DNA from 2 places in the Azospirillum fermentarium genome. Region 2 is predicted to be linked to the other one. Evidence: predicted binding sites of a transcription regulator. Region 2 holds the regulator's gene; the other holds the start of a gene.
The links. Region 2 encodes PhoB, which activates phosphate uptake and scavenging genes when phosphate is short. Its sites were predicted from a motif close to TNTCATAAAACTGTCA; they were not measured.

Region 1: M2352_RS05065 (diacylglycerol/lipid kinase family protein) is a predicted target of PhoB. The motif match lies at 1,447-1,462, and genes of this name have one in related genera.

The regions. Positions count from the first base shown of each region.
Region 1 covers NZ_JAOQNH010000001.1:1,075,579-1,085,772, reverse strand. Annotated here, with positions in the region: gene M2352_RS05075 (glycosyltransferase family 4 protein) at 1-486, opposite strand, end outside; gene M2352_RS05070 (UDP-2,3-diacylglucosamine diphosphatase) at 483-1,313, opposite strand; gene M2352_RS05065 (diacylglycerol/lipid kinase family protein) at 1,512-2,435, shown strand; gene M2352_RS05060 (hypothetical protein) at 2,537-3,010, shown strand; gene M2352_RS05055 (TldD/PmbA family protein) at 3,083-4,441, opposite strand; gene M2352_RS05050 (pyridoxal phosphate-dependent aminotransferase) at 4,649-5,797, opposite strand; gene M2352_RS05045 (hypothetical protein) at 5,889-6,209, opposite strand; gene M2352_RS05040 (gamma-glutamyltransferase) at 6,407-7,783, opposite strand; gene M2352_RS05035 (M48 family metalloprotease) at 7,752-9,143, shown strand; gene M2352_RS05030 (DsbA family protein) at 9,266-10,012, shown strand; gene M2352_RS05025 (acetyltransferase) at 10,077-10,194, shown strand, end outside.
Region 2 covers NZ_JAOQNH010000001.1:1,347,704-1,357,897, reverse strand. Annotated here, with positions in the region: gene M2352_RS06510 (hypothetical protein) at 1-660, shown strand, start outside; gene moeB (molybdopterin-synthase adenylyltransferase MoeB) at 704-1,513, shown strand; gene M2352_RS06500 (DsrE family protein) at 1,537-1,974, shown strand; gene M2352_RS06495 (hypothetical protein) at 1,971-2,219, shown strand; gene phoB (phosphate regulon transcriptional regulator PhoB) at 2,282-2,986, opposite strand; gene phoU (phosphate signaling complex protein PhoU) at 3,005-3,751, opposite strand; gene pstB (phosphate ABC transporter ATP-binding protein PstB) at 3,840-4,643, opposite strand; gene pstA (phosphate ABC transporter permease PstA) at 4,696-6,027, opposite strand; gene pstC (phosphate ABC transporter permease subunit PstC) at 6,020-7,402, opposite strand; gene M2352_RS06465 (PstS family phosphate ABC transporter substrate-binding protein) at 7,521-8,564, opposite strand; gene M2352_RS06460 (ATP-binding protein) at 8,739-10,194, opposite strand, start outside.

The sequences.
Region 1 (10,194 bases), 270 kb from region 2:
CACCCCGCGGGTCCAGCGGCGGATGTTGGTGAAGCCGCGGGCCAGCAGATCCTGTTCGATGGACGGCGTGGCGACCATCACCGCCGCGGCCGGCTTGTGGAACCGCCGCACCACCGCATAGCTCAGCGCCAGCGGCACCGGCACCCGGTCGCGCACATATTCGGGAAACCGCGTGTGATAGGCGGTGGTGAAGGGGATGCCGCGCTTCACGCACCAGCGGCGGGCGGCGAAGCCCAGCGGCCCTTCGGTGGCGATGTGGATGCAGTCGGGGCGCATGGCCTCGATCATCGCGCGCAGCCGCCGCCCGGCGCCCAGCGCCAGCCGGATTTCCGGGTATGTGGGCATGGGCACGGTGCGGAAACGGTCCGGCCCGATCACCTCCACCGTGTGGCCCATGGCTTCCAGTTCGGCGCGGACGGTGGAGATGGTGCGCACGACGCCGTTGACCTGCGGCGTCCACGCATCGGTGACGATCAGGATGTTCACGCCGCTTCCGTCCGTTCCGGCATGGGTTTCGGTGCGGGCAGCGCGGGCAGCGCGCCAGCGGCTTCCGAGCGCCCGGCCAAGACCTCCGCCCAGCGGATGATTTCCAGCGAGCCGTTGGCGTGCTCCACCAAGGCGGTGCAGGATTCGACCCAATCGCCGTCGTTGCAATAGAGGACACCCTCGATCGTGCGCATTTCCGCGCTGTGGATGTGGCCGCAGATGATGCCGTCGATGCGCCGCCGCCGGGCTTCCTCGGCCAGCGCGTGTTCGTACTGGCCGATGAACTCCACCGCCGTCTTGGCCTTGTGCTTCAGATAGGCGGACAGCGACCAGTAGGGGAAACCCAGCTTCCGCCGGACCCAGTTGAAGCCGGTGTTGACCTGAAGCAGCGCCACATAGGCGTGGTCGCCGATCAGCGCCAGCCAGCGGGCGTATTTGACCACCGCGTCGAACTGGTCGCCGTGGATCACCAGGAAGCGGCGGCCGTCGGCGGTGGTGTGCTCGGCCTCCGACACCACGCGCACGCCGCCGAAGGTCAGGCCCAGATAGTCCCGCGCCGCCTCGTCGTGGTTGCCGGGGACATAGAAGACCTTGGCCCCCTTGCGCGCCCGGCGCAGGATCTTCTGCACCACGTCGTTGTGGGCCTGGGGCCAGTACCAGCCCTTGCGCAGGCGCCAGCCGTCCACGATGTCGCCGACCAGATAGAGAAAGTCGGACTCGTTGTGCTTGAGGAAATCCAGCAGGATATCCGCCTTGCACCCGCGGGTGCCCAGATGGATGTCGGAGATCCAGATGCTCCGGTACCGGTTTACGGACGCCGCCCCCATGCACCTGCTCCGCCGCTGTTGCGCAGGACAAAGACCAAGACAGCGCCCCTATACACAAAAGAAAAACCCTTGGCAATCCTTTGAATTTACGAGAGCGTACTTATATGCTGAGTGCGTGTTCTTGAAAAATTTCTTTATTATTACTGAAACAAAGCGGTAACAATTCTTTACCGTCCATCACTTGAGGCCCGCCGTCCCGTGACTGTCCTGCCGCCGACCGACCGCCGCCGTCTTCTCGTCATCCACAACCCCGTCGCCGGGGCCCGCCGCGCCCGCCGGCTGGCCGCGGTCATCGCCGCACTGGGCGAACGCCATGGCGCCGAGGTCACCGTGTGGGCCACCACCCGCCGCGGCGATGCGGAGGCCATGGGCCGCAGCCTTACGCCGGCATCCGGGTGGGACGCGGTGGCGGTGGCCGGCGGCGACGGCACCATCAACGAGGCCATCAACGGTATCATGGCCGGGAACGCGGCAGCCCCCTGGGCCCCGCCGCCTTTCGCAGTGGTGCCGCTGGGCACCGCCAACGTGCTGGCCCACGAGCTGGGGCTGCCGTTCGACGCCGCGGGCGTGGCCGACACGCTGGCGCTGGGGCGGGTGCAGCCGGTGCATCTGGGCACCGCCAACGGGCGCTGTTTCGCCATGATGGCCGGGGTGGGGCTCGACGCCCATGTGGTGGACGGGGTGGACCCCGCCCTGAAGCGCCGCATCGGCAAGGGCGCCTATGCGCTGGAAACGCTCCGCCGGCTGGCCCGCCCGCGCGGCGGGCGCTACCGCGTCACGGTGGGGAACACGGTGCACGAGGTGGCGGCGGCCATCGCCGCCAACGGCCATTTCTACGGCGGCACCTTCGTCTGCGCCCCCGATGCCCGGCTGGCCGAGCCCACGCTGCACCTGTGCCGGTTCGAACGGTTCGGGCGGTGGAACGCGCTGCGCTATGTGGCGGGGGTGACCACGGGGCTGGTGCGCCGTTTCCCCGACGTGCCCGTCGCCCCCGTCACCGCCCTGCGCATCGACGGGCCGGCGGGGGAGCCGGTGCAGGGCGACGGCGACATCATCGCCCGGCTGCCGGTGGACATCGGCCTGCACCCGCGCACCCTGCCGGTGCTCGTCCCGGCGGGGTAACCCTTTTTGCTTCGCCCACGAAGGATGAAAACGGCGCGGCGGCTGTTCATCTCTCCAGAAGGGACGGTCTTCCCCCTTCGCGCGTCCTCTGGAGAACCCCCATGGTCAAGCATCGCCTGCTCCTCGCCGCCCTTGCCGGCCTTCTGGCCGCCGCCTCACCGGCTCTGGCCGACCGGGGGGGACGCGGCCACGACGACGACCGCGGGCCGCCCGGCTGGGACCGCGGGCCGGGCCGCGATTGGGACGGCCCGCGCGGGCACGGCTGGGGGCACGGGCGCCACGACGACTGGCGCCGCGGCCCGCCGGTGGTGGTGATGCCGCCCCCGCCGCCGCGGGTGGTCTATGCGCCGCCGCCGCGGGTCTATTACCTTGACCCCTACCCCAGCTATCCCGTGGTGATCGGGCGCCCCCTGCCCCCCGGCATCCGCTATCACCGCGCACCGATGGTGGTGGTGGAACGGGCGCCGGTGTGCCGCACGGGGGTGGAATGCATCCTGGTGGGCACCGATCTTCTGGTGCTCGACGCCGTGCACGGGGTGGTGCGCAGCATCATCTACGGCGGCGGGCGGTTCTGAGACGAAGGGCTCCGGCATGACAAGGGCCGCGGAGGCACCCCCGCGGCCCTTGTCTCGTCTGACGGCGTGCCGTCACATCCCGGCGATGGTCATGCCGTCGATGCGGATGGTGGGGGCATCCATGCCGTAGCGCAGTTCCAGGTCGCTGGCCGGCTCCAGGTTCAAGAACATGTCCTTCAGGTTGCCGGCCACGGTGATCTCGCTGACCGGATAGGCGATGCGGCCCTTTTCGATCCAGAAACCGCTGGCCCCGCGGCTGTAATCGCCGGTCACGCCGTTGACCCCCGACCCCATCAGTTCGGTGATGTAAAGGCCCTCGTCGATCTCACCGATGATCGCCTCGGGCGTGCGGGAGCCGGGGGCCATGGTGACGTTGGACGGCGCCGGGCCGGGCGGACCGGAGGTGCCGCGCGACGCATGTCCCGTGGGCGCCAGCCCCAGTTGCCGGGACGAGCGCAGATCGAGAAGCCACGTGGTCAGCCGCCCGTTCTCGATCAGGTTGCGGCGGACCACCGGCAGCCCCTCGGCGTCGAAGGGGCGGGAGCGCAGGCCGCGGCGGACGAAGGGATCGTCGATGATGTTGACGGTTTCGGGGAAGATCACCTCCCCCATCCTGTCCTTCAGGAAGCTGGTGCCCCGCGTGATGGACGGACCGCTGATGGCCCCGGTCAGGTGGCCCAGGATGCCGCGCGACACCCGCGGGTCATAGACCACCGGCACGCGGCAGCTTTTCACCTTGCGCGGGTTCAGCCGGCGCACGGCCTTTTCCCCCGCCTCGCGCCCGATGTCCTCCGCGCTGCGCAGGTCGGCGGCGTAGACCTTGGAATCGAAGCCGTAGTCCCGCTCCATGCCCGTGCCGGTACCGGCCAGCACCGACACCGACAGCGACCGCCGCGACACCGCGTAGGAACCGGCAAAGCCGTTGGACGCGGCAATGGCGATGGTGGAGCGGCTCCACGACGCATCCGCCCCTTCGGAATTGGTCACCCCGGCGATGGAAAGCGCGGTTTCCTCGGCGATGCGGGCCTGTGCGATCATCTCTTCCGACGACGGTTCGGCGGGGTCGCAGCAGTCCATGTCCTGCCAGGACGTGGCGATCTGCTCCGGCCCGGCGATGCCGCAGAAGGGATCCTCGGGCACCACGCGGGCCATGGACACCGCGCGGTCCACCAGTTCGGCCAGCATGGCCGGGCTGCGGTCGGAGGTGGACACGATGGCCTGACGCCGCCCGACGAACACCCGCAGGCCCAGGTCACCCGATTCCGACCGTTCCAGCCGTTCGGGCTGGCCCAGACGCTGGGACAGGGACAGGGACGCGGAATCGAACAGCACCGCATCCGCCGCGTCGGCCCCGGCCCGCCGCGCCCGTCCGATCAGGCCGTCGAGCAGGTCCAGAACGTCGCCCGCCGGCGGGGTAGAGGTAGAGGTCATCCAAAAATCTCCGGTCTGTCCGCGTCGCCGCTCCACCACGGGAGCCTGTTGCCAATGTGGGGGGTGGCGCCGGGGCAGGACAAGCCCCAATCACCCCCCGGCGGCGGCGCTCAGCCCTTTTGCCGCCCTCTTTCTTCAGGCGCTCCGCCACTCTGTAATCTTCAGGCGCTCCGCCGCGTAATCTTCAGGCGCTCCGCCGCCATGCAATCAGGCGCTCCGCCGCCATGCAATCAGACGCCGCGCCGCCTCCGCGACCGCCGCTTCCGATCCGGCGAAGGAAAAGCGCATGAAATGCCGCCCGCGCGCAGGGTCGAAGTCGATGCCGGGGGTGGCGGCAATCCCGGTGTCCTCCAGCAGGCGGCGGCAGAACGCCTCGCTGTCGTCGGTCATGTCCGACACGTCGGCGTAGATGTAGAAGGCGCCGTCCGCCGGGGCCAGCCTGGTGAAGCCGGCCTTGGGCAGCTCCTCCAGCAGCAGGGCGCGGTTGCGGGCGTAGCGGGCGACGTGGGCGTCCAGTTCTTCCGTACACGCGAACGCCGCCACCGCCGCCACCTGCGACAGGGTGGGGGCGGAGATGAACAGGTTCTGCGCCAGGCATTCCACCGGACGCACCAGTTCCGGCGGCAGCACCATCCACCCCAGCCGCCAGCCGGTCATGGAAAAATACTTGGAGAAGCTGTTGACCACGATGGCCCGTTCGCTGACCGCCGCGGCGGTCACCGCCTCGGTGCCGTAGGTCAGGCCGTGATAGATCTCGTCCGACACCAGCCGCACGCCGTTGGCATCGCACCAGTTGGCGAGTGCGGTCAGCTCCTCCCGGCTCAGCATGGTGCCGGTGGGGTTGGCCGGACTGGCGACGATCAGCCCCTGGACCGGCCGGTCCAGCTTTTCCAGCAACGCGACCGTGGGCTGGAACCCGGTTTCCGGCCCGGTGGGCAACTCCACCGGCTCCACCCCGATGGCGGTCAGGGTGTGGCGGTAGGCGGGGTAGCTGGGCGATGCCATGGCCACCCGGTCGCCGGGATCGAACGCCGCCAGGAACCCAAGCTGAAAGGCGCCGCTGGACCCGGTGGTCACCGCGATGCGCTGCTCGTCCACCGCCACGCCGTAGCGGCCGCGGTACCATGTGGCGATGGCGGCGCGCAGCGGCGGGATGCCCAGCGCGTCGGTATAGCCCAGCTTGTCGGCGTCGAGGGCGGCGTGGGCCGCGGCCAGCACGCCACGGGGCGCGCCGGTGGACGGCTGCCCCACTTCCAGATGCAGCACATCCAGCCCGGCCCGTTCACGGGCGAAGGCGGCGCGCATCACCTCCATCACGAAAAAGGGAGGAATGGCACCGCGCTTGGACCCTTGCATCACCGTCTGCCCCCGCTCGTTGGCTCAGGAATTCGAGCCGACGAGCATAAGGAGGGGGCGCGGATCAGGCAACCATGCAGGAAAAGAGGACTCAGGCCGTGGCCGGAGCCGTCGCCGCCGTGGAGATGCCCAGCTTGAGGCGGGCCAGGGCGTTCACGTCCTCGTTGTCGGCGAGCTGGTAGCCCTTTTCGATCAGGCGGTTGGTGTAGCTCTTGTTGTAGAGGAAGGCGGCGATGAAGCCGGCGATCCCAACGGTCACCACATTCAGCACCATCAGGATGAGGCCGAACCCCCAGTCCCCCCGGAACAGGGCCGGGAAGAAGCCAAAGAAGAACGTGGTCCAGCTAAAGCCGACGAAGCCCTTTTTCACCAGACCCGTCTCAGGATGCTGCATGCGCACAACCGTAGCCATAGTCAAATCCTTATCGCAAAAGACAATGTTCCGATAAAGTCAATGCTAGGGGCGCAATCTTCGAACAGCAAGAAAACCTAAAAGAAAAAGGGAGGCCATCCCTGGACCTCCCTTATCATTATCACATTCGAAATCTTTGGCATTTTTTCATTGCGCGCACAAATTGCGCAACGAAACATCCTGATTCCGGCCGTGAATCACGGCACCAGCTCCACGTCGAATCCGGCCCCGCCGCCGCGGGGATCGGGGGCGGACTGGCAGGCGCGCACGCCGTTTTCCTGCGACACCACACACCCCACCACCGCGGCATGACCGGGGGCGGCGGCCGGGCGGGCGGCCTGGATCTGGGCGGGGAAGCTCTTCATCTCCAGCGCCGGCAGGCCCACGTCGAACAGGGCGGCGGGGCCGGCGGCGGCCCCGTCGGTGCCGATGGCGCTGCCCGCCCCGGCCCAGATGGAGCGGTTGAGCATGGTCGCCACCACCGCGGGCGCGCCGAAGCCGGCACTGCGCACGCCGGTGGCGGCCAGGACGCCGGTGCCGGGCACGCTGCGCCCGCTGCCGAACAGCCCGCCCATGGTGAAGGAGCAGGCCACCGCCTGTTCGCCCGCGTCCATCACCGCGAACCCGGCGGCGGGCGCTTCCGCGGTCCCGGCACCGGCGCCCAGCAGGCTGCGGGCACGGGCGGTGCGGGCGGCGGGGTCGGCCTCGGCGGCGGCGGTCCAGGCGCGGGCCAGGGTGTCGCCGCTTTCCGGCAGGTCGGCGAAGTGCAGCGTCGCCCCCTGGCCCAGGCTCACCTTCTGCGTCAGGCCCCAGCGCGGGGCGGCGGTGCGCACGGCGGCGGCGTCGGTGCCCAGCGTTGCCGCCAGCGCGTCCGCCGCCGGACCGTTGTGCAGGGCGGCAAAGCCTCCGCGGCGCACGGCGGCCAGGATGGCGGCCAGCTCCGGCTGGGCCACCGGGGTACCGGCGGCCACCGGGCGCCCGTCGGGGGCGAAGGCGGTGCGCACCGCCCCGTTGCCCAGCCGGGCGGCCCCGGCCTGAAGATCCTGGGCCAGGGCGCGGCTGACCGGGGTCGGCTGGCGGGCCAGCGCCTCGGCCCCCACCGCCACCTGCTCCCAGCGCAGAGCACCCGCCGCGGCCTGAAGCGCGTACAGCGCCCGCAGCGTGCCGGGAAGTGCCGCCCCGTTCGTACCAGTAGGACGGGGCAGGAAATCCAGGGTGCGGACCTCCTGCGTGGCGCCGTTGTAGGCGACGCAGACCCCGCCCCCGGCCAGCCCGGCCCGCGACGGCAGGGTGACGGCCATGGCCAGACCCATGGCGGCGGCGGCGTCCGCCGCGGTGCCGCCGCGGGCCAGGATGTCGCGCCCCGCCGCGGCGGCATGGGGATCGTCGGCCACCACAAAGGCGCGCGGCGCCGCGCTGGTCTGGAACTTGGTGTTGACACAGGCGGGGATGAGGGATGCAGCTATGGCAATCGTGCCCCAGCGTCGCCAGCTATGGCGCAAGGCGGGGGCGGAACGGTCCCGCGCGACGGAGGGGGCAATCGTGGTGAAGCCCAACAGGCTGGTTTCGGTCATCGTCTGTGTGGCCGTGATGATGATGGCGCTGGTCTCGACGCCGGCGTGGGCGCAGCGGCGCAATGCGCTGCAGCTTCTGACCGATGCGGAGACGGAACATATCATCCGCCGCATGGCCCGGCCAATCTTCCAGGCGGCGGGCGTCAATCCCGACGACGTGTCGATCATCCTGGTCAACGACAACACGCTGAACGCCTTCGTCTCGGGCGGGCAGAACATCTTCCTGCACACCGGCCTGATCCTGACCGCCACCGCCGACGAGCTGGTGGGCGTCATCGCGCACGAGACCGGCCACATCGCCGGCGGCCATCTGGTCCGCGGGAACGAGGCCATGGACAGCGCGCTGCTGTCGTCGCTGGTCGGGCTGGGCATCGGCATCGCCGGGGGCATCGCGTCGGGCAACGCCGGGGCCGGGCTGGCCGGCATGATGCTGGGCCAGCATCTGGCCGAGCGCAGCTACCTGTCGTTCTCCCGCACGCAGGAGGCGTCCGCCGACCAGGCCGGGCTGTCGTTCCTGGAACAGTCGCACCTGTCGTCCCAGGGCTTCCTGACCTTCCTGGAAAAGCTGGGGGCGGAGGAACCGACCATGACCGACCGCGACAGCGCCTATGCCCGCACCCACCCGCTGACGCGCGAGCGCATCGACAACGTGCGCACCGCCGTCGGGCGGTCGCGCTGGACCGGCCATGGCGTGCCCCCCGATCAGGTGGAGCAGTATCAGCGCATCCAGGCCAAGCTCTACGCCTATCTCGACCCCAACGGCGCGCTGCGCCGCTACCGGCCCGAGGACGGGTCGGTGGTGGGCCGCTATGGCCGGGCCTACGCCTATTTCCGCCAGGGCGACGTGCGGCAGGCCCAGCCCCTGGTCGATGGGCTGATCGCGCAGGAACCGAAGAACGCCTTCTTTCAGGAATTGAAGGGCGACCTGATGCTTCAGACCGGGCGCCCCGCCGACGCCGTGGCGCCGTACCGCAAGGCGGTGGAACTGGCCCCCGACGGCAATTCCATCCGTGTGTCGCTGGCTCACGCCCTGCTGGAACAGCAGGGGAGCCGCGGCGTGGACGAGGCGCTGAAGAACCTGCAGATCGCCGCCAAGACCCAAGGGCAGTCGGCCTTCCTGTGGCGGCTGATGGCCCAGGCGTGGAGCGCCAAGGGCAACGCCGGCATGGTCGCCTATGCCTCGGCCGAAGAGGCGTTCGCCCGCGGCGACAAGCCGGTGGCGCGGTTCCAGGCCGAACGGGCGGAAAAGCTGCTGCCCGCCGGCTCCCCCGGCTGGCTGCGCGCCCAGGACATCCGCGGCCAGACCGGCGCCGACAAGGACGGCGGCCGGGACGGCGACGGCAAGCCGTCCCGCCGCTGATGTCCCACACCCCAGAGTGGTACCGTGGGCGGGGGCGCGCTTTCTTCCGCTTGCGCCGCCCCGCGTGCCGGTTCACTGTGCCATCCACCGTATCCACACCGCTTGATTGGAGTTCCTGGTCCATGGTCCGCTTCCGCTTCGCCGCTCTCGCGGTTTCCGCCGGTCTGGCCGCGCTGACGTTCGCCAACGCCCCCGCCCGCGCCGCCATGGACGACACCCAGCGCCAGGCGATCGAGCAGGTGGTCCGCGAGTATCTGCTGAAGCACCCCGAGGTGATCGTCGAGGCCATCGACGAATTGCAGAAGCGGGAGAAGGTGGCGGAAGAGGCGCGCAACCGCGACGCCCTGGCCTCCAGCCGCGCGGCCCTGGAAAACAACCCCGCCGACCCGGTGCTGGGCAACCCCAAGGGCGACGTGACGCTGGTGGAGTTCTTCGATTACCAGTGCGGCTACTGCAAGGCGGTCCAGGCCGACGTGCAGAAGCTGATCAAGGACGACGGCAAGCTGCGCGTGGTGTTCAAGGAATTCCCCATCCTCGGCCCGGCGTCGGTGACCGCCGCCAAGGCGGCCCTGGCATCGCGCGAGCAGGGCAAGTACGAGGCGTTCCACAACGCCCTGATGGCCCACCGCGGCCAGCTCGACGACGACACCATCCAGCGTCTGGCCAAGTCGGTCGGGCTGGACACCGACAAGCTGAAGAAGGACATGGACTCGCCGGAGGTGCAGCAGGCCATCGGCACCAACCTGGCCCTGGCCCAGGCGCTGGGCATCCGCGGCACTCCGGCCTTCATCGTCGGCGACGACATGGCCCCCGGCGCCATCAAGCTGAACGACATGAAAGCCATGGTCGCCAAGGCGCGCAAGGGCTGACCTGACGGCGGGAAGCCCCCCGGCGGGGCTTCCATCGGCGGGCCGGGGGCGGCATAACGGTGCCATGATCACCATCCGCCTCTCGCGCCCGGAAGACGGCGCCCGAGCCGTGGACATCTGGCGCGCCGCCGTCGATGCCACCCATGATTTCCTGTCCCCTGCCGACCGCCGTGCCATCGACG
Region 2 (10,194 bases):
AACGAGACCAACACCGCCGTCAAGATCACCGACCAGAACAACAAGGTCGTGGCGGAGTTCTCCTCCTCCGTCGATGCCGCCTCGGCCTCGGCGAAGCTCGCCCCCGGCACCTACACCGCCCAGGTCGAACAGAAGATCAAGGGCGTCAAGGACCGCGCCTATTCGCTGGAAATCACGCCGCGCGAAAACCCGGTCATCACCGCCGGCGGCGGCATGATCAAGGGCACCGCCCGCAAGCTGGAAGGCAACGACTCCGGCGTGCAGAAGCACGGGCTGAACGTGGTCCAGGGCGGCACCTTCACCTTCAACCTGTCCATGCCCAACGCCCGCTGGGCGGTGATGGACAAGGACAACAAGGTCGTGGCCTCCGGCGACACCATGAGCAAGGCCACCACCACCGAGGACATCCTGAAGAAGCCCAGCGCCAAGCTGCAGCCGGGGCAATATTCCGTCGTCATCGTCCAGGATTCCAAGATCGAGCAGGAAACCCCCTTCTCGCTCCAGCTCGTGCCCAAGGTCGAGGGGCTGGCCGCCCCCGCCGCCCAGGAACGCCCCATCGACAAAACCCTGCGCGAACGTGACGCCCGGCTGAAGCAATGGGCGGCGCAAAGCGCCTCCACCACCAAGAACCCCAACAAGCTGACGCTGGCCTACGCCTGATTCCCTGTGTCGCCCGGGCGCTCTTGCGCTATGCTGCGGCATCATGGATTTCACCGACGACCAGCTTCACCGCTATTCCCGCCACATCATCCTGCCCGAAGTCGGCGGCACCGGGCAGGCTCGGCTGTTGAACGCCCGCGTGCTGGTGGTTGGGGCCGGTGGGCTGGGGTCGCCGCTGCTGCTCTATCTGGCCGCCGCCGGGGTCGGCACCATCGGTGTCGTCGATGACGACGTGGTGGACCTGTCCAACCTGCAGCGCCAGATCATCCACGGCGAATCATCCCTGGGGCAACCCAAGGTGGACAGCGCCGCCGCCCGGATCGCGGGCCTGAACCCCGACGTCACGGTACAGGTGCACCACACCCGCCTGACCGCCGCCAACGCCGCGGCGCTGATCGCCGGCTATGACATCGTGGCCGACGGCAGCGACAATTTCGCCACCCGCTTCCTGCTGAACGACGCCTGCTTCTTCGCGGGCAAGACGCTGGTGTCGGCGGCCATGCTGCGCTTTGACGGGCAGGTGTCCACCTTCAAGGCGTATCTGGGCAAGGCGTCTCTGGGCGCCCCCCATCCCTGCTACCGCTGCATCTTCCGCGAACCGCCGCCGCGGGGGCTGGTGCCCTCGTGCTCCGAAGGCGGGGTGCTGGGCGCGCTGGCCGGGCTGGTCGGCACGCTCCAGGCCACCGAGGTGCTGAAGGAGATTCTGGGCATCGGCGAAAGCCTGTCGGGCAGCCTGCTGATGGTCGATGCGCTGAACGCCTCGTACCACCGCATCACGGTCAAGCCGGACCCCGCCTGCCCCCTGTGCGGCACCCACCCGACGATCCGCGACCTGTCGGGCCACGCGGCCTAACCAACACGAGAACGGTTCTTCCCATGCACGGCCCCGACAGCCTGTCCATCGTGGTGTTTTCCGGCGGCTACGACCGGGTTCACTACGCCCTGGTGATGGCCAGCGCCGCCGCCGCCACCAACCGGCGCGTCACGCTGTTCTTCACCGGCCGCGCGCTGCGTGCCCTGGTCCACGAACGCGAACCCGGCGTGCTGGGCTGGCACGACCTGGACGCCGCCGACGACGGCAGCAACCCCGCCGAACGCGACCGCTGGTTCGCCAAGCAGGGAATCGCCACCTTCGAGGAACTGCTGGAAGCCTGCGTGGCGCTGGGCGTCACCGTCATGGCCTGCGAGATGGGCATCAAGGCCCTGGGCCTGCCGCTGGGCGCGGAGTTGCGCAGCGACGTGCCCGTCACCCGCAGCGGCGTCGTCACCTTCCTCGCCGACGCCAGTCCCACCGGAGCCTCGTTCTTCATATGAGCCGCCTGTCCCCCGCCGCCCTCTCCATCGCCAACCGATTCGAAGCCGTCGCCGCCGACGCCATGGACGGGGCGCCGTACGAAGGCGCCGTCGATGCGCTGGTGCGGGAGGTTCAGGCCGGCACTCTCGCCGGGGATGTCCGCGATGCGCTGCGGCTGATGGCGGGGTGGATCGAGGACAGCGACGACAGCGGGCGGTTCGCGGTGAAGGTGGCGATTCTGCGCGACGCCGCCTCACGCCTCTAGAAAAGCGGGCTGCCGCCCGCGCCCGCCTGGAGGGCCGGAAGGCCCTCCAGACCACCCGTCAATCAGGCCGTCTTATAGTCCAGGGCGTAGCCGGCGGAGCGAACCGTGCGGATGATGTCGGCGTCGGCATCGTCGTTCAGCGCCTTGCGCAGGCGGCGGATGTGGACGTCCACGGTGCGTGGTTCAACGTACACGTCGTGGCCCCACACCACGTCCAGAAGCTGTTCGCGGGAGAACACCCGGCCAGGATGCTGCATGAAATGACGCAGCAGGCGGAATTCCGTCGGGCCGAGGTGGACGTCACGCCCGTTGCGGCGCACCCGGTGGGCGGCAAGGTCCATCAGCACGTCGCCGAAGCGCAGCGTCTCTTCCGCCAGGCCGGGGGACGCGCGGCGCAGCACCGCCCGCACGCGGGCCACCAGTTCGGTGGGCGAGAACGGCTTGGTGATGTAATCGTCGGCCCCGGAATTCAGGCCGCGCACCCGGTCCGCCTCTTCCCCCCGCGCGGTCAGCATGATGATGGGAATGTCGCGCGTCTTGGTGTTGCGGCGCATCTGCCGGCACACCTCCAGCCCCGACATCAGGGGCATCATCCAATCCAGCAGGATCAGATGCGGCGTCTGCTCGTTGGCGACCAGCAGAGCCTCTTCCCCATCGCCGGCAGTGGCGACGCGGAACCCCTCCTTCTCCAGATTGTACTTGAGCAGGGTTACGATGTCGGCTTCATCCTCGACGACGAGGATCAGCGGCTTCAGCGCTGAATTCATGCAGTCCTCACAAGCGGGCTACGGCTCGTCCCGGTCGGTGATCAAATCGAACCCGGCCGCCGGCGACACCACCGCGAAGCTGGCGGAGTCGCTCTTGGGCCGGTCGATCTTCAGCGGCTGTCCGACCACGACATAGTGAATGGTTTCCGCGATGTTGGTGGCGTGATCGCCGATGCGTTCCAGATTCTTCGCCATGAACAGCAGGTGCGTGCACGGCGTGATGGTCCGCGGGTCTTCCATCATGTACGTCAGCACCTCACGGAACAGGCTGGTGTGCAGGTCGTCCAGTTCCTCGTCCCGCTTCCACACCGAAATGGCCTTGTCCACGTCGCGCTCGATATAGGCGTCGAGCACGTCCTTCAGGATCTCCTCCACCAGCCGCCCCACCCGCGGGATGGCCGAGGCCGGACGCACCGCCGGCAACTGCGCCAGCACCAGCGAACGCTTGGCGATGTTGGCGGCGTAATCGCCGATCCGCTCCAGATCCGCCGCGACCCTGAGCGCCGACACGATCTCGCGCAGATCCTGGGCCATGGGCTGGCGCCGGGCCAGAAGCCGCACGGCTTCCACGTCGATTTCTCGTTCGTACTCGTCCAGCCGCGGATCGGACTGCATCACCTGCGCCGCCAGCGATACGTCGCGGCGCATGACGGCCTTCACCGCCGCTGCCACCTGGGCTTCCGCCACCCCGCCCATCTGCGTGATGAGATTGACGAGACGCTGAAGCTCCTGAGCGAACGAGCGGACGATGTGCTCGGAACTCATGAGCGGTACTCCCCTCCCCGGCCCTGTCTTCCCGGACCCGCGCGGGCTTCTGACGTCCCGCCGCGGGCATCATCGGAAGGGATCGGGATCAGCCGTAGCGGCCGGTGATGTAACCCTGCGTGCGTTCGTCGCGCGGGTTGGTGAAGATCTCTTCGGTGTCGTCGCACTCCACCATGTCGCCCAGGTGGAAGAACGCGGTCTTCTGGGACACGCGGGCCGCCTGCTGCATGTTGTGGGTGACGATGACGATGGTGAAGTTCTCGCGCAACTCGTCGATCAGTTCCTCGATGTGCGCCGTGGCGATGGGGTCGAGCGCCGAGCAGGGCTCGTCCATCAGGATCACTTCGGGGCTGACGGCGATGGCGCGCGCGATGCACAGGCGCTGCTGCTGGCCGCCCGACAAGCCGGTGCCCGGCTCCTTCAGACGGTCCTTGACCTCGTTCCACAGGCCGGCGCGCTCCAGCGACCGCTGGACCACCTCGTCCATTTCATCGCGGTGGGTGGCCATGCCGTGGATGCGCGGGCCATAGGCGATGTTGTCGTAGATCGACTTCGGAAACGGGTTCGGCTTCTGGAACACCATGCCGACACGGGCGCGGAGCTGCACCGTGTCGATGCTGCGGCCATAGATGTCGTCGCCGTCGAGCTGCAGGGTGCCCTCGACCCGGCAGTTCTCGATGGTGTCGTTCATCCGGTTCAGGCAGCGCAGGAAGGTGGACTTGCCGCAGCCCGACGGGCCGATCAGCGCCAGCACCCGGTTTTCCAGGATGTCGAGGTTGATGCCCTTCAGCGCCTGCTTGGCGCCGTAATACACCTTCACGTCACGGGCCAGCATCTTGATGGCGGCGGCGTCGGCACGGGCGGCGGTCTGGGACAGGGCTGCTTGGGTCATGGCTGCCGTACGGGGGTCGGAGGTGAGGGTTTCGGTCGGGACGCTCATGGGATTACCACCGCCTCTCGAATTTCTTGCGCAGGTAAACGGCCAGGCCGTTCATCACGATGAGGAAGCCCAGCAGCACCATGATGGCCGCCGAGGTGCGTTCGGTGAACGCGCGTTCCGGGCTGTCCGACCACATGAAGATCTGCACCGGCAGAACCGTGGCGGACGAGGTGAAGCTGTTGGGGATATCGACGATGAAGGCGATCATGCCGATCATCAGCAGCGGCGCCGTTTCGCCCAGCGCACGGGCCATGCCGATGATGGTGCCGGTCAGGATGCCCGGCATCGCCAGCGGCAGCACATGGTGCATCACCGCCTGCAACGGCGAGGCGCCCACACCCAGTGCCGCTTCGCGGATCGACGGCGGCACCGCCTTCAGCGCCACGCGGGACGCGATGATGATCACCGGCAGCGTCATCAGCGCCAGCACCACACCGCCCACCACCGGGGCCGAGCGCGGCATGCCGAAGAAGTTGAGGAACACCGCCAGACCCAGCAGGCCGTAGATGATCGACGGCACCGCGGCCAGGTTGTTGATGTTCACCTCGATCAGGTCGGTCCAGCGATTCTTGGGCGCGAACTCTTCCATATAGACCGCGGCGGCGATGCCGATGGGAACCGACAGCCCCATGGTGACCACCAGCGTCAGGAACGAGCCGACGATGGCGCCCCAGATGCCCGCCTGTTCGGGTTCGCGGCTGTCGCCGGCGGTGAACAGGGTGGTGTTGAACCCGGCGCGCAGCGAACCATCCTGGCGCAGCCCGTCCAGCGCCTTGATCTGGAGATCGTTCACCCGGCGCTGGGCCTCGGGCAGCTTGCGGTCGATGTAGCCCTTTTCAAGCTGGTCCACGTCGTCGGAGGCCAGGAACCACACCGGCACCGACTTGCCGATCAGCGCGGGATCGGCCATCACCATCTTTTGCAGGACGAACGGCGCCCCGTTGGACAGGATCTCGCCAAGCTGCCGCTTGTCGGTACGGCTGGTCACCTCGGGGAAGCGGGCCGCCAGCGCATCGCGGATCAGCTTCATGTAGTTGCCCTGGGCCAGCACCTTGGGGTCGCGGGTGCCCTGGGGGTCCAGCTCGGCGGCGTCCAGCGTCACGGTCAGCCGGATCTCGTTCTGCCAGAAGGCGGTGTAGCCCTTGGACACGATGGAGGCCAGCAGAACCACCAGCATGATGGCGGCGATGGACACGGCGGCGATGCCGTAGACGCGGAACCGCTGTTCGGCGGCATAACGGGCGCGCAACCGGGCGGAAAACTCGGCGCTCTGGTAACGCGACTTGGGGTGGGCCATGGTCATGTCCCGCGAACCCTGCTGTGCGAGGTCAGTCATACTTCTCCCGGTACTTCTGGACCACCTTCAGGGCGATCATGTTGAGGGACAGGGTGACGAGGAAGAGGACGAGGCCGAGACCGAAGGCCGACAGCGTTTTCGGGCTGTCGAATTCCTGGTCGCCGACCAGCAGCGTGGCGATCTGGGTGGTGACCGTGGTCACCGCTTCCAGCGGGTTGGCCGTCAGGTTGGCCGACAGGCCGGCGGCCATCACCACGATCATGGTCTCGCCGATGGCGCGGCTGACCGCCAGCATGATGGCGGCGACGATGCCGGGCAGTGCCGCCGGCAGAACCACCTGACGGATGGTTTCCGACTTGGTGGCGCCCAGGCCGTAGGAGCCGTCGCGCAGCGACTGCGGCACCGCGTTGATCACGTCGTCCGACAGCGAACTGACGAAGGGGATGATCATCACGCCCATGACCACGCCCGCCCCCAGCGCCGATTCCGACGCCACGTCCAGCCCGATCGACTGCCCGAGCCCGCGGATGAAGGGGGCCATGGTCAGGGCGGCGAAGAAGCCGTAGACCACGGTGGGGATGCCGGCCAGCACCTCCAGGATCGGCTTCAGCGCCGTGCGCACCTTGGGGCTGGCGTATTCCGACATGAAGATGGCCGACATCAGCCCCACCGGAACCGCCACCGCCATGGAAATCATGGTGATCAGCAGCGTGCCGGCAAACAGCGGGATGGCGCCGAACGACCCGGACGAGCCCACCTGATCGGCGCGCATGGCCGTCTGCGGGCTCCAGTGCAGACCGAACAGGAAATCCAGCGGCGGATACACCGCGAAGAAGCGCATGGCTTCGAACAGCAGCGACAGCACGATGCCGATGGTGGTCAGGATCGCCACCAGCGAGCAGCCCACCAGGAACAGGTTCAGCGCCCGTTCCACCTTGTTGCGCGCCCGGTGATCGGCGTTGATCCGCCCGCGGGCCAGCAGCAGCCCCGCCACCGCCAGCGCGGCCCCGATGGCCAGCAGCATCCAGCGCGACAGGCTGTGCAGTTCCACATAGCGGGCGGCGGCCGCATGAACCGCGGCGTGGGAATCGCGGCCCGTGGTGACCCCATGGGCCAGATTGAGGATGTCGGCCTTCAGAAGATTGAGGGCCTGTTCGTTGACGTTGGTGAGTTCGGGCGGCAGCCCGGCCAGGGCCATCTGCATGACCAGCCAGTTTTCCGACGCGCCCCACAGGACGAACAGAAGCAACGCCGGCAGACCAGCCCACAGCGCCACATACATGCCGTGGTAGCTGGGCACCGAATGAAGACGGACCACCCGGCCATCCACGGCGCGCACCGCCGTGGAGCGTCCCAGGTAGTAGCCCGTCACCGACAGCAAGGCCAGCACCACGAGGAGAACCGAAAGCTGCATACGAACCCGCCGATGAGGATGTGAACCGAAGGAGGGACTAGCCGGGATGACACGCCATCCGCAAGCAAAACGGCGGCCCCCAGGTGGTTCCGGGGGCCGCCGTCGCGGCGGAGACCGATCAGAGGCTGAGCGGCGACAGATTGATCGCCGAGGCGCGGGCCGCCTCGCGCTTGTCCTTGGGCAGGGCGATCAGGCCCTTGTCGGCCAGATAGCCCTCTTCGCCCATGGCGCGCTCGGAGGTGTATTCGGCGATGAATTCGCGGATGCCGGGGATGGTGCCCACATGCGCGTTCTTCACATAGACGTACAGCGAACGCGACACCGGGTACTTGCCCGAGGAGACGTCTTCGTAGGTCGGCGCCACGCCGTCCACCTTGGCGGCCTGGAGCTTGTCCATGTTCTGCTCGATGTAGCTGTAGCCGAAGATGCCGAAGGCGTCGGGGTTGGCCACCAGCTTCTGCACGATCAGGTTGTCGTTTTCGCCGGCTTCCACATAGGCGCCGTCTTCACGCACCGACATGCAGACCTTGGCGCGGGCCTTTTCGTCGGTGACCACGGCGGCCACGTCCTTCACGTGATGGCAGCCCGGCTCCATGACCAGCTCGGCGAAGGCGTCGCGGGTGCCGGAGGTCGGGGGCGGGCCCAGCACCTCGATTTCCTTGTTCGGCAGCGACGGGTCGATGTCCGACCACTTCTTGTAGGGGTTCGGCACCAGCTTGCCGCCGACCGGCACTTCCTTGGCCAGCGCCTTCCACAGCTGCTCGCGGGTGAAGTCGGCGTGCTTGGCGCCCTTGGACGAGGCAAAGGCGATGCCGTCGAAGCCGATCACCAGTTCGGTGATCTGGGTCACGCCGTTGGCGGCGCACTGGTCCACTTCCGACTTCTTGATGCGGCGGGACGCGTTGGCGATGTCCGGGTGGGCCGGGCCGACGCCGGCGCAGAACAGCTTCAGCCCGCCGCCGGTGCCGGTGGATTCCACCACCGGGGTCTTGAACTGCCCGCCCTTGCCGAAGGCTTCGGCAACGGCGGTGGTGAACGGAAACACCGTGGAGGAGCCGACGGCGCGGATCTGGTCGCGGGACTGGGCGTTGGCGGTGCCGGTGACGGCGGCGGTCAGGGCCAGAGCCGCGGTCGCGGCGAGGGCGATGGTCCGGGTGTTCACGTGTTCCCTCCTTGGAACCGATGAGCCGATGCGCGGGGGAACCTTGGCCGTCTCCCGCGCGTTTCAGCCAGGGGCTCCCCCGGCCGTTCTTGGGGGCGGACGTTAGCCCCTGAAGGCGACCAAGGTATTACGCTTTTGTGACAGTTTAATGAACGTGACGGCGGAAGCCGGCCTTTACGCCGCATTGCCCCTATGCGTTTGCGCCGATGCCGCCGCTGGGGCCGCCGGCGGGACCGGTGCGGCGGACGCAAAGGCGGGCAGATAGATGGTGAAGGTGCTGCCCACCCCCACCTCGCTTTCGATGGTCATGCGGCCGCGGTGGCGGTTGACGATGTGCTTGACGATGGCCAGCCCCAGCCCGGTGCCGCCCATGGCCCGCGACCGAGCCGCATCGACGCGGTAGAAGCGTTCGGTCAGGCGGGGCAGATGGATGCGCGGGATGCCCTCCCCCTGGTCGGCCACCGACACCGACACCATGTGGCCGGGCCCGCGCGCCCGCGCGCCGGCCAGCGGCACCCCCACCGCCGCCCCGTCGGACAGGCCGACCGTGATGGTCACATCGGTGTCGGCGCGGGTGTATTTGATGGCGTTGGAGATCAGGTTCTGCACCACCTGGGTCAACTGGTCCTCGTCCCCCACCACCTCCGGCACCTCGTCGTTGCCGGTGGTGAAGATCAGGCGGATGCCGCGGGCCTCCGCCTTCAGGTGCAGGGCGTCGATGACGCCGGCGATGGCCACCTCGATGTCCACCCGCCCGGCGGGGGGCATGTGCTCGTCCAGTTCGATGCGCGACAGCGACAACAGGTCGCTGACCAGCCGGGTCATGCGGCTGGCCTGTTCCTGCATGATGCCGAGGAACCGCTCGCTGGCCTCGGGATCGTCGCGGGCGGGACCGCGCAGCGTCTCGATGAAGCCCGACAGCGACGACAGCGGCGTGCGCAATTCATGGCTGGCGTTGGCGATGAAGTCGGCGCGCATCTGCTCCGACCGCTTGATGGTGGTGATGTCGTACAGCGTCAGGATGGCGATGCGCTCGTCCCGTTCCCCCGCCGGCCCCTCCCCCTCGGGGGGTTCGACGGCGTGGCGGTAGCGGAACGGCTTCACCCGGATCTCGTAGATGCGCTCCACCGGCACCGGCAGGGTGAATTCCACGATGCGCGATGCCGCCCCGCCCAGAACCGCGTCCACCGCCTGGAGCACCGCCGGGTTGCGCAGCGATGCGGCCAGATCGCGCCCGACCATCCGTTCGCCGAACAGCCCGCGGGCGGCGGTGTTGGCACGGATCACGTGGCGTTCGCGCCCCACCAGCACCAGCGGGTCGTGCAGCGCCTCCAGGATCGCTTCCGCCGCCTCCACCTGGGCGGCGGCGTCGGCCGCCTTGCGGGTCAGGTTGCGGTGCAGGCGGGCGATGGTGCCGGCCAGCACGCGGGCCATGGGCACCGACGACCACGGCGCGCTGGGCTCCGGCGCCGCCTCGTCCACGCCGTCGGCCAGCCGGCGGGCGTAATCCTCCACCCGGTCCAGATCGCCCAGCCGCACCTGCACCAGCAGCCACGCGCCCGCCGCCGCGGCCCCGGCCCCGGCCACCGCCCAGAGGGATGGTACCGGCCAGCCGAAGACCAGACACAAC